Regions from separate parts of the Bacillus cereus group sp. BfR-BA-01360 genome, predicted to be linked through region 3. Evidence: predicted binding sites of a transcription regulator. Region 3 holds the regulator's gene; each other region holds the start of a gene.

Region 1 (4,218 bases), on a different contig from region 3:
GTGACAAGTAATCAAAAACGTGCTGTGCAATCAGCAGCAGAGTTAACAAATTCTTTATCTTTTATCCAAAATAAACTTTTTCGAGAAGTAGAGGTACCATCTTATTTTTTTGCTCCCAAATGGATAAAATGTAAACCAGAAATATGGACAATGGTAGGGCGTACATTATGGATTATAGGTTACTCTAAAGGGGTTGAATCTTATCGAGAGGCACGGGAGAGAGCAAAGCAAGCTGCTGATACACTTATTGGTTATGCCCTTGTCTATAACCACATTGTCCTTGTAGGACACAGTTATTTTAATACAATGATTGGTACGGAATTACGTACGAGAGGTTGGGTTGGGCCACCTATCTTTCATAGGAAACCGTGGGGATGTACAGAATATACATTTCACGAAGCTTTAAACGGAACGAAACTAAAAACGAATTTAACATAAAAGCACACGATTCAAACGGTGAATCGCGTGCTTTTGTTATGAAACGAAAGTCTTTTTTAAGAGCGGTTTTACTAAGTGAGCATATGGCTCACCTACAAGCATGACAGTCTTGTCTTCTTCGTAGCCAAGCTTTTTATATAAAGAGAAAGCTCTTATGTTTTCTAAATTTACAAGTAACGCAATTTTTTCATACCCTTTGTCCAATCCGTCATTTTCAACCGTTTTAATTAATTGGGAGCCAATTCCTCGTCCGCTATATTTGCTTGAAACAGATAATGTATCGATATAATACTCATCTAATTCTGCTTCTTTTTCTAACGTAATGGTTGAATCTTGGTGTAGCTTTTGCAGGTGTTTTACAATTGGAGCATCGAGCTGCTTTGCATGACTTCCGTGGTAAGCAACGATAATTCCAACTACTTTCCCATCTAATTCTTCAACGAAACAGTTTTCATAGCTCAACCGATTACCTGTTTTGGAAAACCAATTTTCAAGGCCTTTTAATACTTCTGTTTTCTCTTTTGCACCGGTGAGTTTCTCAGCAATTTCATGCAGAGCATTATACAATAGCGGAGCGATTGCTCGTGCATCTGTTTTTTTTGCTTTCCGAATCATAGTATCCCTCCTAATTGTTAACCTTATTGTAACATAAAATCAAATTGGAGCTACTCTATATCCATAATAGAGAAAGCTTTTTAAAGAAGCTATAATAAGGCTGAACAGTAAAATAAGGTGAATCATTTGTTTAGTTAGTAAGAAACATAGAGATTCCCTCACCTTAGGCTTATAAGTAGGTAGCCGTGTTCGATGACTCAATGATCCTTCTTTCCGAATTAAGATAAAATTACCGTTGTCGACTGGTACAAGATAAGATAGAATATTGCAGAGAGGTGAAATACATGGATAAACAATTAGCAAATACAATTTTAGATCAACTGAAAAATGGTGAGATAAAAGAGTATGTTGTAACAAAAGATGTATTTTATACGTTTCGTGAAGTTTTAGTAAACCGAGAAGATTTTAAACATTTTATTGGAAATGCACAGCGCGGTGGGCAGGTTATTTATACATATACGGAAACCCCACGTTCATAATAAGAGATAAAGGAGAGGCGATTTATGGGAGAGTTTAAACAAGGAGCTTTGCCACATTGGGACTATATGTGGAAAGATGAAGCTGGGAGAAGGCTTGTTGGCATGGTTATGTTTCCTGAGAGACGAAAGCATATGAAAGAGATCGTGGAAAGAATAAAAGTTGCCTATGAGCAAGGGAATAGAATTGAAACGACAGTAAAAGTACAACATACTTATCAACATGTTGAAGGAACTGTTGTATATTTTGATGAAGAGGCACCAGTATTTACGATTCAAGATAAAGAAGAAAATTTTCATCACATTTTTATAAAAGATGTTTCAAAGTTAAATATTATCAATGAATAACAAAGTTTTGTATATATAATGCACTTGTTTTACAATCCAGTCGCACGAATCAATATATGGATGTGCGTTTCTAATTGTCTTTTATCATTCAAATGATATTTTTATTATGTAACAAAATGAGTATATGTATTTAGAGAGTCGTATTTCTGATTTGTACAATATAGATAATGTGTAACCGGTTTCGAACAGATTACAACATACAGTCTGTTCTTTTTTGTGTGTGCTGGAGAAAAGGATTTCTTCAGCATTTCCCGTTTTTTACAAAAATGATTCTTAACATTTTTGTAAAAATGGTTAAATTCATTGACAACTTTTTTGAAAAGCACTTTATTGACATGAGTTTTAGAATGTTGTTTCATAGTCATTGTATTAAAAAAAACGACTGTTTATGTCGAAAAGTAAAAGTTAAAAAAAGAAAGAATTTATACATACATCTTGTGTCTTGTTTTAAAACGTAATACAATATATAGGGACATCGAGAATCGGCAGCGAGATATAAAAGGAAGAAAGGGAGGGTCGGAGATGTTAATTGCATATGATTCTATGACAGGGAACGTGAAGCGTTTCATCAACAAATTAAATATGCCGGCCGTTCAAATTAGTGAGGATTTAGTAATAGATGAAGAGTTTGTACTTATTACGTATACAACAGGTTTTGGAAATGTGCCAGAACGTGTTTTAGAATTTTTAGAACGCAATAATGCAAATTTAAAAGGCGTATCTGCAAGTGGCAATCGCAACTGGGGAGATATGTTTGGAGCGAGTGCAGACAAAATTTCAATGAAATACGAAGTACCTATTGTATCAAAATTTGAGTTATCTGGAACAAATAAGGATGTAGAATATTTTAAGGAAAGGGTGCGGGAGATTGCGACACATTGAACTGAATAATGAAATCACGCAAATGCAAGATGGTTTCTATCAGCTTCATAAAGATAAAGAAGCACTGGAAGTCTTTATGGAAGAAGCGAGAGCAAATACCATTCATTTTGATAGCGTGGCAGAACGAATAAAGTATATGATTGAACATGATTATTATTACAATGTTTTGGACGAGTATAAGTTGGAGGAAATAGAAGCAGTATACGATATTGCGTACGGAGAAAACTTTAAGTTCCAATCTTATATGGCAGCATCTAAGTTTTATAAAGATTATGCGCTCAAAACAAATGATCAAAAGCAATATTTAGAAAGCTATGAAGATCGTGTAGCAATTGTATCCTTATATTTGGGACGCGGTGATGTGAAAAAGGCAAAACAATTTGCGAGCATGATTGTTAAACAAAACTACCAACCAGCGACACCAACCTTTTTAAATGCCGGCAGAAGCAGAAGAGGAGAAATGGTGTCTTGTTTCTTGTTAGAGATGGATGATAGTTTAAATTCGATTGGATTTAATATTAATACGGCGATGCAGCTATCAAAAATCGGTGGCGGAGTAGCCTTGAACTTATCTAAGCTGCGTGCACGTGGTGAACAAATTAAAGGTATCGAGAACGCAGCAAGCGGTGTTGTACCAGTTATGAAATTACTTGAAGATTCGTTTTCATATGCGAATCAGTTGGGTTAACTTATGGCTCAACTATAAAACCGGGTCAATTGCTGGAACGCCTGAGTATATCGAGGTAGGATACTACGAAGAAATTACGTAGCGCCCCCTAAAAAACCAAGATTGCAGGAAATCAGCAGCCGAGCTCCTAAGTCTATTAGATATGGAGAAGGTTCAACGACCAAGTAGTTATGTAGGTGACTATATAGCTCGAACCTGGCTTCTCAAACCAAATTCAAAGGGTGTATATAGTTATGGAGAGAACAAAGAGCTTTATAACAAAAATATGTCCTATTTGTAAAAGTAAATATGTGGTTAATCAAAAGAACAAAAAATACACTGAGATTACATCACATTATTCCATTTCGTTTTTTTGAAAGTCTTGATCAAGCAAATCTTATGATGAATTTATTGCTACTTTGTGATTCGTGGCATATTTAGGTACATCAAAAACATGATGAGTGGCTAAACAAAGAATTTGGTGAGAAGAAGATATGGTCTGAACTCTATAGCGATATAGAGAGGGTAGCAGAAATGACTATCCCCCATACGTTTTAAGGTATGGAGTAACAATATGCAAAGAAAAGGTGCCGGTGCTGTATACTTAAACATTTTCCATTGGGATATTATTGAATTTCTCGATACAAAAAAAATAAATGCCGACGAGAAGAGCCGGATTCAGTCTCTATCAATCGGTATTATCGTTCCAAGTAAGTTCTTTGAGCTTGCTGAGAAAAATGAACCATTCCATGTTTTCGCACCATATACAGTATATAAAGAGTACGGAAAACA
Region 2 (4,218 bases), on a different contig from region 3:
AAATTCAAATTGTATTTCTCTGTTGCCTCGTCCATTTTCTGTCTCATAAACCGAACGATTTCATACCCAAGTTGCCAAGTACCTTCATCTTCTCCATGGTGTTTACCAGTTAAAGCAACTAAACATTCCGCAAGACCAATAAAACCGATGCTAAGCGTACCTTGTTTTAAGATTTCAGCTACAGAATCTTCAGGTTGTAACTTCTCTCCCCCACGCCATACGCCTTGTGAATATAAAAATTGAAAATCTCTTGCTTTTTTTGTACATTGGTAAGCAAATCTTTCTAGCAGTTGACGAACACCAAGATCTAGATAATACTGTAATACCTCAAAAAAAGCTTCTTTTGATCCACTAATCAATGCTAATTTCACTAAATTGATAGATGTAAAAGAGAGATTTCCTCTTCCAATTGCATTTTCCTCCCCATGAATGTTAGCCATCACACGAGTTCTACACCCCATATAACACGCTTCACTTTCATGACTTCCATCATAATAAGCAGCATTAAACGGTGCATCTAAAAATGAGAAATTCGGAAATAATCGCTCTGCTGTCGTTTCTAACGCTAATTCAAATAAATCATAGTTCGGATCACTCTCTTCAAAATTCACACCTTTTTTTAATTTAAAAATTTGAATAGGAAAAATGGGTGTTTCTCCTGCCCCTAAGCCCGCTTGCGTTGCCCGTAACAATTGTTTAATTAATAGTCTTCCTTCTTTTGATGTGTCTGTTCCGTAATTAATAGAAATAAACGGTACTTGTCCACCACCTCGGCTATGCATACTATTGGAATTATGAATAAACGCTTCACATGCTTGGTACGTATCATTTTCTGTTTCTTTCCATGCAAACTCTTCTATTTGTTCCGCTTGTAATGGATATTTTTCTAATCGTTTTTTATTTCTTTCAAATGTTTTTTTTACATACGGCGCTAAATCAACATCAAATAGCGCAAACGATTGTCCACCATGCTGCATATTTTGATTAGCCTGAAAAATAATCGAAGCAAGCGCCAATGCACTTTTTATATCTTGCGGTTCTCTCATATGACCGTGTCCTGTATGAAATCCATTCTCCAACATTTGTGCTAATGGAATTTGTGAACATGTTGTCGTACCTGTCACATAAAAATCTAAATCATGTGGATATAATATATTTTGCTTAATCGCTTTTCTCACTTGATCAGATAATAACGTTTCTACTGCATAATATTTTGCACTCTCTGAAGCCAATGTTCCCATCATCCCCATCGGAGATCGGCCATCGACATTTGCATTTTCTTGCATTAAATCCTGTTCATGACCATGGACAATTGTTTCAAAAACCTTCATAAGTTCTTCTTCACGTATACTTTTTGTTATCATTACCGAACCCTCCAACTATATCTTGTTACCAATCTAACTAAATGATACAACATATAGTTCGGATGATTCTGCGAGAAATGTAACATTCCTGTGAAAGTTTTTTAAGAAACATTGACGAATCATTTTACAAAAAAGAAATGTGCTCTTTACAAATGTATGGTACAATATACGGGAAAAACTCTTTTTACCCTTTATCAACACATTTGAATAAAGGAGACTGAACTTATGTTTATTACATACCTTTTATTAATCGTGGCCTATCTACTTGGTTCGATTCCATTTGCACTTGTAGTTGGAAAGATTGGTTATGGAATCGACATTCGCGAGCATGGCAGCGGAAATTTAGGAGGAACGAATACATTTCGTACATTAGGGAAAAAAGCCGGTTTTATCGTTACAATTGCCGACATTTTAAAAGGGACATTAGCAACAGGCTTACCGCTTATTTTCAGCTTAGATATCCATCCACTTTTGTTTGGATTAGCCGCTGTTCTTGGACATGTATATCCAATTTTCGCAAGATTTCGTGGTGGAAAAGCAGTTGCCACTTCTGCTGGGGTACTATTATGTTATGCACCCATTATTTTTGCAATATTAGCTGTTGTCTTTTTCACCCTTCTATTTACAACGAGATATGTATCTCTTTCTTCTATGGTGACAGCAATCGCAGCTGTTATCGCATCAATTGTGAATGGGGATAAAATCTTTATTGTTGCAATGTGTTTATTAGCTGGTATGGTAATTTATAGACATCGTGCAAATATTGGACGAATTATAAATAAAACTGAACCAAAGGCAAATTTTACAAAGAAACAAAAGTAAGATGATAACCCACATAACGCAAAAAGAAAACGCAAAGCATATTAATAGCGTCTTTTTGCGTTATTTTTTATACTAATATAAAACCCATATTATTTGGAGGAACTATATATGAATCTTTCTGTAACAAAAGAAGCTGCAACTTGGTACAAAGAAGAATTAAACTTACAATCTGGCGATACAATTCGCTTTTTCGTACAATACGGTGGTTGTAGTACAGTGCAAAAAGGGCTTTCTTTAGGTATACGTAAAGACGAGCCGGCACAACCTGCTGTTGAAATTCAAGAAGAAGGAATTACATTCTTTATTGAAAGTGATGATGAATGGTACTTTGATGGTCATAATTTATCCGTTACTTTTAACAAAGACGATGCCTTTCCACAATTTCATTACGAGAAATAAAAAAAAGCGTGGCAAATGCCACGTTTTTTATTTTCTCTTAATTTCTTCATATTTTGCATACCACTCTGGATATAGTTTCTTAAGGGATACTGGTCGAAACCCCTCTTTCTTAACACAAATATTTGTTGTTGTTGCTGTAATGCAAAGATCTCCATCACCGTTATAAATTTCATACCCATATATAACACGGAGCGGACTTACAGAATCAACCCATGTTTTTACAATTGCTTTTTCTCCATAACGCATTGCTTTACGATATGAAATTTGTAAGTCTAAGACAGGAGAAATAATCCCGTCTTTCTCCATTTCAACATATGAGAATCCTAAATCTTGTATTAATTTCGTACGCCCTAACTCTAGCCATACTAAATAATTAGAATGATACACAACACCCATTTGATCAGTTTCCGCATAGCGAATCTCAATTTCTTGTTCAGCTACAAACATATCTCTATCTCCTTCTCACTTCTGTTTCCTCACATACATTTAATCATAATACAGGAGAATCAAAAATAAAATAAAAACGATGGATCTTTCACCGAAAGGAGCACGTATATGATTCAAATTGTAACTGTTCGTAGCGGCGATAGCGTATATAGCTTAGCCATGAAATATGGAACGACACCTGAAGAAATTGTAAAAGATAATGGATTGAACCCTGCCGAGACACTCGTTGTCGGCCAGGCACTTATTGTAAATACGAAAGGAAATAATTATTATGTCCAGCCAGGAGACAGCCTTTATAAAATTTCACAAACGTATAATGTCCCCCTTGCCAGCTTAGCAAAAGTAAATAATCTATCATTAAAATCTATTTTACATGTCGGACAACAACTATATGTACCGAAAGGCTCCAAACGAGCAGTAGAATCTATTGCCTATTTACAACCATCGACAATCCCGATTAAAGAAAGCCTAGTGAATGCTACGCGAGCTGTTATCCCATATTTAACATACTTAGCTTATTTTAGTTTTGAACCACAGAGAGATGGAACCTTAAAAGAACCGACGGAAACGGCTAGAATTGCTGAACTTGCTAGACAAGGCCAAACAATTCCCATGCTCGTCATTACAAATATCGAAAATGGAAATTTCAGTTCGGAATTAGCATCTATCTTTTTAAGAAGTGCTACAATTCAAAATAGGTTTATTACAAATATTCTTCAAACAGCTGAAAAATATGGCATGCGCGACATTCACTTTGATTTTGAAAATGTCGCTCCAGAAGACCGAGAAGCATATAATCGTTTTTTACGAAACGTCAAAACACGATTACCTGAAGGATATACGTTGAGTACGACACTTGTCCCAAAAACAAGTTCAGAACAAAAAGGAAAGTTTTTCGAGGCGCATGATTATAAGGCACAAGGAGAAATTGTTGATTTTGTCGTCATTATGACCTATGACTGGGGATGGCAAGGAGGACCACCAATGGCCATTTCTCCTATTGGCCCTGTCAGACAAGTCATCCAATACGCCAAATCACAAATGCCCCCTCATAAAATTATGATGGGACAAAATCTATATGGCTTTGACTGGCCCCTTCCATTTCAAGAAGGCAATCCTCCTGCTAAAGCAGTGAGCTCTATCGCTGCGGTTTCTCTTGCACGTAAATACAATGTACCGATTCGAT
Region 3 (4,218 bases):
TAGAAGCTGGTGCGAAAAAAGTTATTTTAACAGCGCCTGGTAAAAATGAAGATGTAACAGTTGTAGTTGGTGTAAATGAAGAACAATTAGATGTAACAAAACATACAGTTATTTCAAATGCATCTTGTACAACAAACTGTTTAGCACCTGTTGTGAAGGTGTTAGATGAACAGTTCGGAATTGAAAACGGTTTAATGACAACTGTTCACGCTTATACAAATGACCAAAAAAATATTGATAATCCACATAAAGATTTACGAAGAGCACGCGCTTGTGGGCAGTCTATCATCCCTACAACAACAGGAGCTGCAAAAGCATTAGCGAAAGTTCTTCCGCATTTAAATGGAAAACTTCACGGTATGGCGCTTCGCGTGCCAACACCAAACGTGTCACTTGTTGACTTAGTAGTTGATTTAAAACGTGATGTAACAGTTGAGGACATTAATGAAGCGTTTAAAACAGTTGCAAATGGTACAATGAAAGGAATTATTGAGTTCAGTGAAGAGCCTTTAGTTTCTATTGATTTCAATACGAATACACACTCAGCGATTATTGATGGTTTATCCACAATGGTAATGGCTGAACGTAAAGTGAAAGTTCTTGCTTGGTACGATAATGAGTGGGGCTACTCTCGCCGTGTTGTCGATCTTGTGAAATTAGTTACTGCAGAACTAGCAAAACAAGAAAATGTTCAACATATTTAAGTGAAAAAATGAGAAGGCAAGCAATTGCTTGCCTTCTTTTTCCTTTTCAAAAAAATGAAAAAGTTATATGGATATATTATTAAGTAAGATACATACTGAAAAACATTGTGATTACTGTATTTGTGAATCGTTTATTTCATTTTGGGAAAAGTAAAGAAGAGAATTTGACAAAAAATCAAAAAAACTGTTGTTGCAAAATGAAAATAAACAAAGTATACTAACACTCGTAAACTTAAGAGCTGAGGTACGTAGTCACTACTTAAAGGGTTAGGACCTCTCTGGACTAACTTTCCCCCGTGGTAGTGGAGCAAGCCAAATTGCAAATTAGTTTTCAATTCGAACAGTTAGATTAAATTTATAAGGGGGAACTGTAGAATGGATACTATGGACACTATGGGTCGTCACGTAATCGCTGAACTTTGGGATTGCGATTTCGACAAGCTTAATGATATGCCGTTTATTGAACAATTGTTTGTGGATGCAGCGCTAAGAGCTGGTGCTGAAGTACGTGAGGTTGCCTTTCATAAGTTTGCACCGCAGGGTGTAAGTGGAGTTGTAATTATTTCGGAATCACACTTAACAATTCACAGCTTTCCAGAACACGGCTATGCGAGTATTGATGTTTATACTTGCGGGGATCGTATCGATCCAAATGTTGCTGCAGAATATATTGCAGAAGGCTTAAATGCGAAAACGCGCGAGAGCATCGAGCTTCCTCGAGGTACAGGTAGCTTCGAAATTAAGCAAAGAGAAACAAAAGCTCTTTAAAAAAGGACATAATTGATTTAAAATGTAAAGAGGTGTATAATACACCTCTTTTTTTAATTTATATAAAATAAGTTTAAAGTGGTAAGCACAGATAAATAAGTTATATAATGTGGATATATATTTACGTGTAGAGAAATGAAAAAGAGTAAAGATTATTTTGTAAGGGAGTGAATACGTTGCGTTGTCCATCCTGTTTTCATAATGGTACGAGAGTGCTGGATTCACGTCCAGTAGATGAAGGACGCTCTATTCGAAGAAGGAGAGAATGTGAAAGTTGTTTAAACCGATTTACAACATTTGAACGAGTGGAAGAACCACCTCTTATTGTTGTAAAAAAAGAAGGTACACGAGAAGAATTTAATAAAGAAAAGATTTTACGTGGCTTAATTAAAGCTTGTGAAAAACGACCGGTATCTTTAAAGCAATTGGAGGAAGTAACGCAAAATGTAGAGCGTGAGCTTCGGAATCTAGGAATATCGGAAGTAAAAAGCGATATGATTGGTGAAATTGTGATGGAAGCATTAAGGGATATCGATGATGTTGCTTATGTACGATTTGCTTCAGTATATCGCCAATTTAAAGATTTAAATGTGTTTATTGAAGAATTAAAAGATATACTGCAAAAAGAGAGAGAATAAGACGAGGTTTTCACCTCGCGCTGATTGGGTATTATGGCCCGTTATCTTCCTTGTTTCTCTCTAAATCTTAAGGTGGGAGTTTTACTGCCCTAAAATAGCGGGACAAAAATCTGATTTGCGAATAACGGGACAGGAGAGCTAGAAGCGTAAGCTAATAGCTCTTTTTCACTAAGAAGTTCTATAAGGTGAACACATGGTAGATGTTAGGGTAGAATGGATGAAAGAAAGGAATTTCAAGGATGGAAAAACAGTCATGGATGGAGCTATTGCCAATTGATCGTTATAAAGTAAGCGCAAAAGGGTTGTTGCATAGCTATGACCGGAAAGTATTAACCATGCTATACCAACCTTTAGTAGGTAGCAAAGCTTTTAGTTTATACATGACACTATGGGGGGAGTTGGAACAAGATCGCTTGTTTGGTAAAGAGAATACGCACCACTCTCTTATGGTAACCATGCAAATGCAGCTTCCTGAAATATATGAGGAACGAAGAAAGCTAGAAGCAATTGGGCTTTTAAATGTCTATATCAAAAAGGAAAAAGACATTCGTATGTTTATATATGAACTGCAACCACCATTATCTCCAAAACAGTTTTTTGATGATATTGTTTTAAGTATTTTCTTATACAATAGGTTAAGTAGAACGAAGTACAACCAAGTAAAAAAATATTTCTTAGAAGAAACGTTTGATTTTACTTCATATGAGAATATTACGCATTCTTTTAATGATGTATTTGGTTCGTTTAATCCAGAACAGTTTGAACATGTACAAGAAGAACTTCGTATTCCAAAGGTAACAGTGATGCCGAAAAATGAAACAGGAAATGCACCTGCAATTTGGAATGATTTCTTTGATTTTTCACTATTTGTTGAAGGATTATCGGCGCTTGTTCCTAAAAAATCAATTACAGAACAAGTTCGTGAATGCGTGATTACACTAGCTTATGTATACGGAGTGGATGTGTTATCCATGCAAAATATTGTTCTTGGTGCAATGACGGAAATGCAAACAATTGATATGGAACGTCTTCGTAAAGGGGCTCGTGATTGGTATCAATTTGAACATGGACAAGCACTTCCGGTATTAAGTGAACGTGTACAACCTCATTCAGCACGAACAATGGCGGAGAAAGAACCTTCTACGCAAGAAGAGTTGTTAATAAAACAATTAGAAGAAATTTCACCAAAGCAGTTATTAAAAGAAATTTCAGGTGGCGCAGAGGCAACAAAGGCAGATTTACAAATTGTAGAAGATGTTATGTTGAATCAAAAATTAGCACCGGGAGTTGTGAATGTTCTTATTTATTATGTAATGTTGCGTTCTGATATGAAACTTGCTAAAACATATGTTGAAAAGATTGCAGGTCATTGGGCAAGGAAAAAAGTAAGCACAGTATCAGAAGCGATGGCTTTAGCGAAAGAAGAAAATCGTCAATATCAAGAATGGGCGGAGACAAAGAAAAAGGGACGTCCATCGACAAAAACAGTACGAAAAGAAATGGTACCGGATTGGCTGAAAGCAGAATCAAAAGAATCATCGTCAGATAAGAAAAAGGCAAGTTCAAAACGAAAAACGAACAAGCTAGAAGAAGAACGAAAGAGATTAGAAGAAGAATTGAAAAAATATAAGCGTGATTAATAGAGGAGAATGAACGCTCTTTGAGGTGAAAGAATGGAGCATATTCAAAATTCATTTGCAAAATTAATGCAAAATGAAAACTTTAAAAATAGATATGAAATATTGAAAGCAGAAGTTATGGAACATCCGCGTGTAAAGGCATTTATTGAAGAACATAAAGATGAAGTAACAACTTCCATGATCGAGAGAAGTTTAGTGAAACTATATGAATACATTGGCCAAAGTGTTGGGTGTGCGGATTGTCCGAACTTAGAATCGTGTAAAAATATCATTCAAGGATATGAACCGAAATTAATTATTCAAGGTAAAATGATAGACATTCAATATGATCGCTGCGTTCGACAAGTGGCTTACGATGAGAGAAAGAAACAAGAAAAGTTAATTCAAAGTGTATATATGCCAAAGGATATATTGCAAGCTTCTATGTCTTCGCTTGATTTATCAGATGGAGATCGTTTTGAAGCGATA

The links. Region 3 encodes NrdR, which represses ribonucleotide reductase genes. Its sites were predicted from a motif close to AACACNATATATNGTGTT; they were not measured.
Positions count from the first base shown of each region.
Region 1: the regulator NrdR is predicted to act here: its motif matches at 2,334-2,351, upstream of nrdI (class Ib ribonucleoside-diphosphate reductase assembly flavoprotein NrdI).
Region 2: the regulator NrdR is predicted to act here: its motif matches at 1,408-1,425, upstream of MR056_RS18560 (anaerobic ribonucleoside triphosphate reductase).

Region 1 covers NZ_JAKUFV010000003.1:79,592-83,809, forward strand. The annotation lists gene MR056_RS04020 (histidine phosphatase family protein) at 1-438, shown strand, start outside; gene MR056_RS04025 (GNAT family N-acetyltransferase) at 475-1,053, opposite strand; gene MR056_RS04030 (hypothetical protein) at 1,338-1,532, shown strand; gene MR056_RS04035 (hypothetical protein) at 1,557-1,877, shown strand; gene nrdI (class Ib ribonucleoside-diphosphate reductase assembly flavoprotein NrdI) at 2,400-2,759, shown strand; partial or broken gene MR056_RS04045 (ribonucleotide reductase N-terminal alpha domain-containing protein) at 2,746-3,444, shown strand; gene MR056_RS04050 (ribonucleoside-diphosphate reductase subunit alpha) at 3,974-4,218, shown strand, end outside.
Region 2 covers NZ_JAKUFV010000026.1:31,861-36,078, forward strand. The annotation lists gene MR056_RS18560 (anaerobic ribonucleoside triphosphate reductase) at 1-1,364, opposite strand, end outside; gene plsY (glycerol-3-phosphate 1-O-acyltransferase PlsY) at 1,590-2,186, shown strand; gene MR056_RS18570 (HesB/YadR/YfhF family protein) at 2,295-2,585, shown strand; gene MR056_RS18575 (acyl-CoA thioesterase) at 2,613-3,032, opposite strand; gene MR056_RS18580 (glycoside hydrolase family 18 protein) at 3,141-4,218, shown strand, end outside.
Region 3 covers NZ_JAKUFV010000006.1:112,046-116,263, reverse strand. The annotation lists gene MR056_RS08130 (glyceraldehyde-3-phosphate dehydrogenase) at 1-704, shown strand, start outside; gene speD (adenosylmethionine decarboxylase) at 1,089-1,472, shown strand; gene nrdR (transcriptional regulator NrdR) at 1,649-2,110, shown strand; gene MR056_RS08115 (replication initiation and membrane attachment family protein) at 2,350-3,750, shown strand; gene dnaI (primosomal protein DnaI) at 3,784-4,218, shown strand, end outside.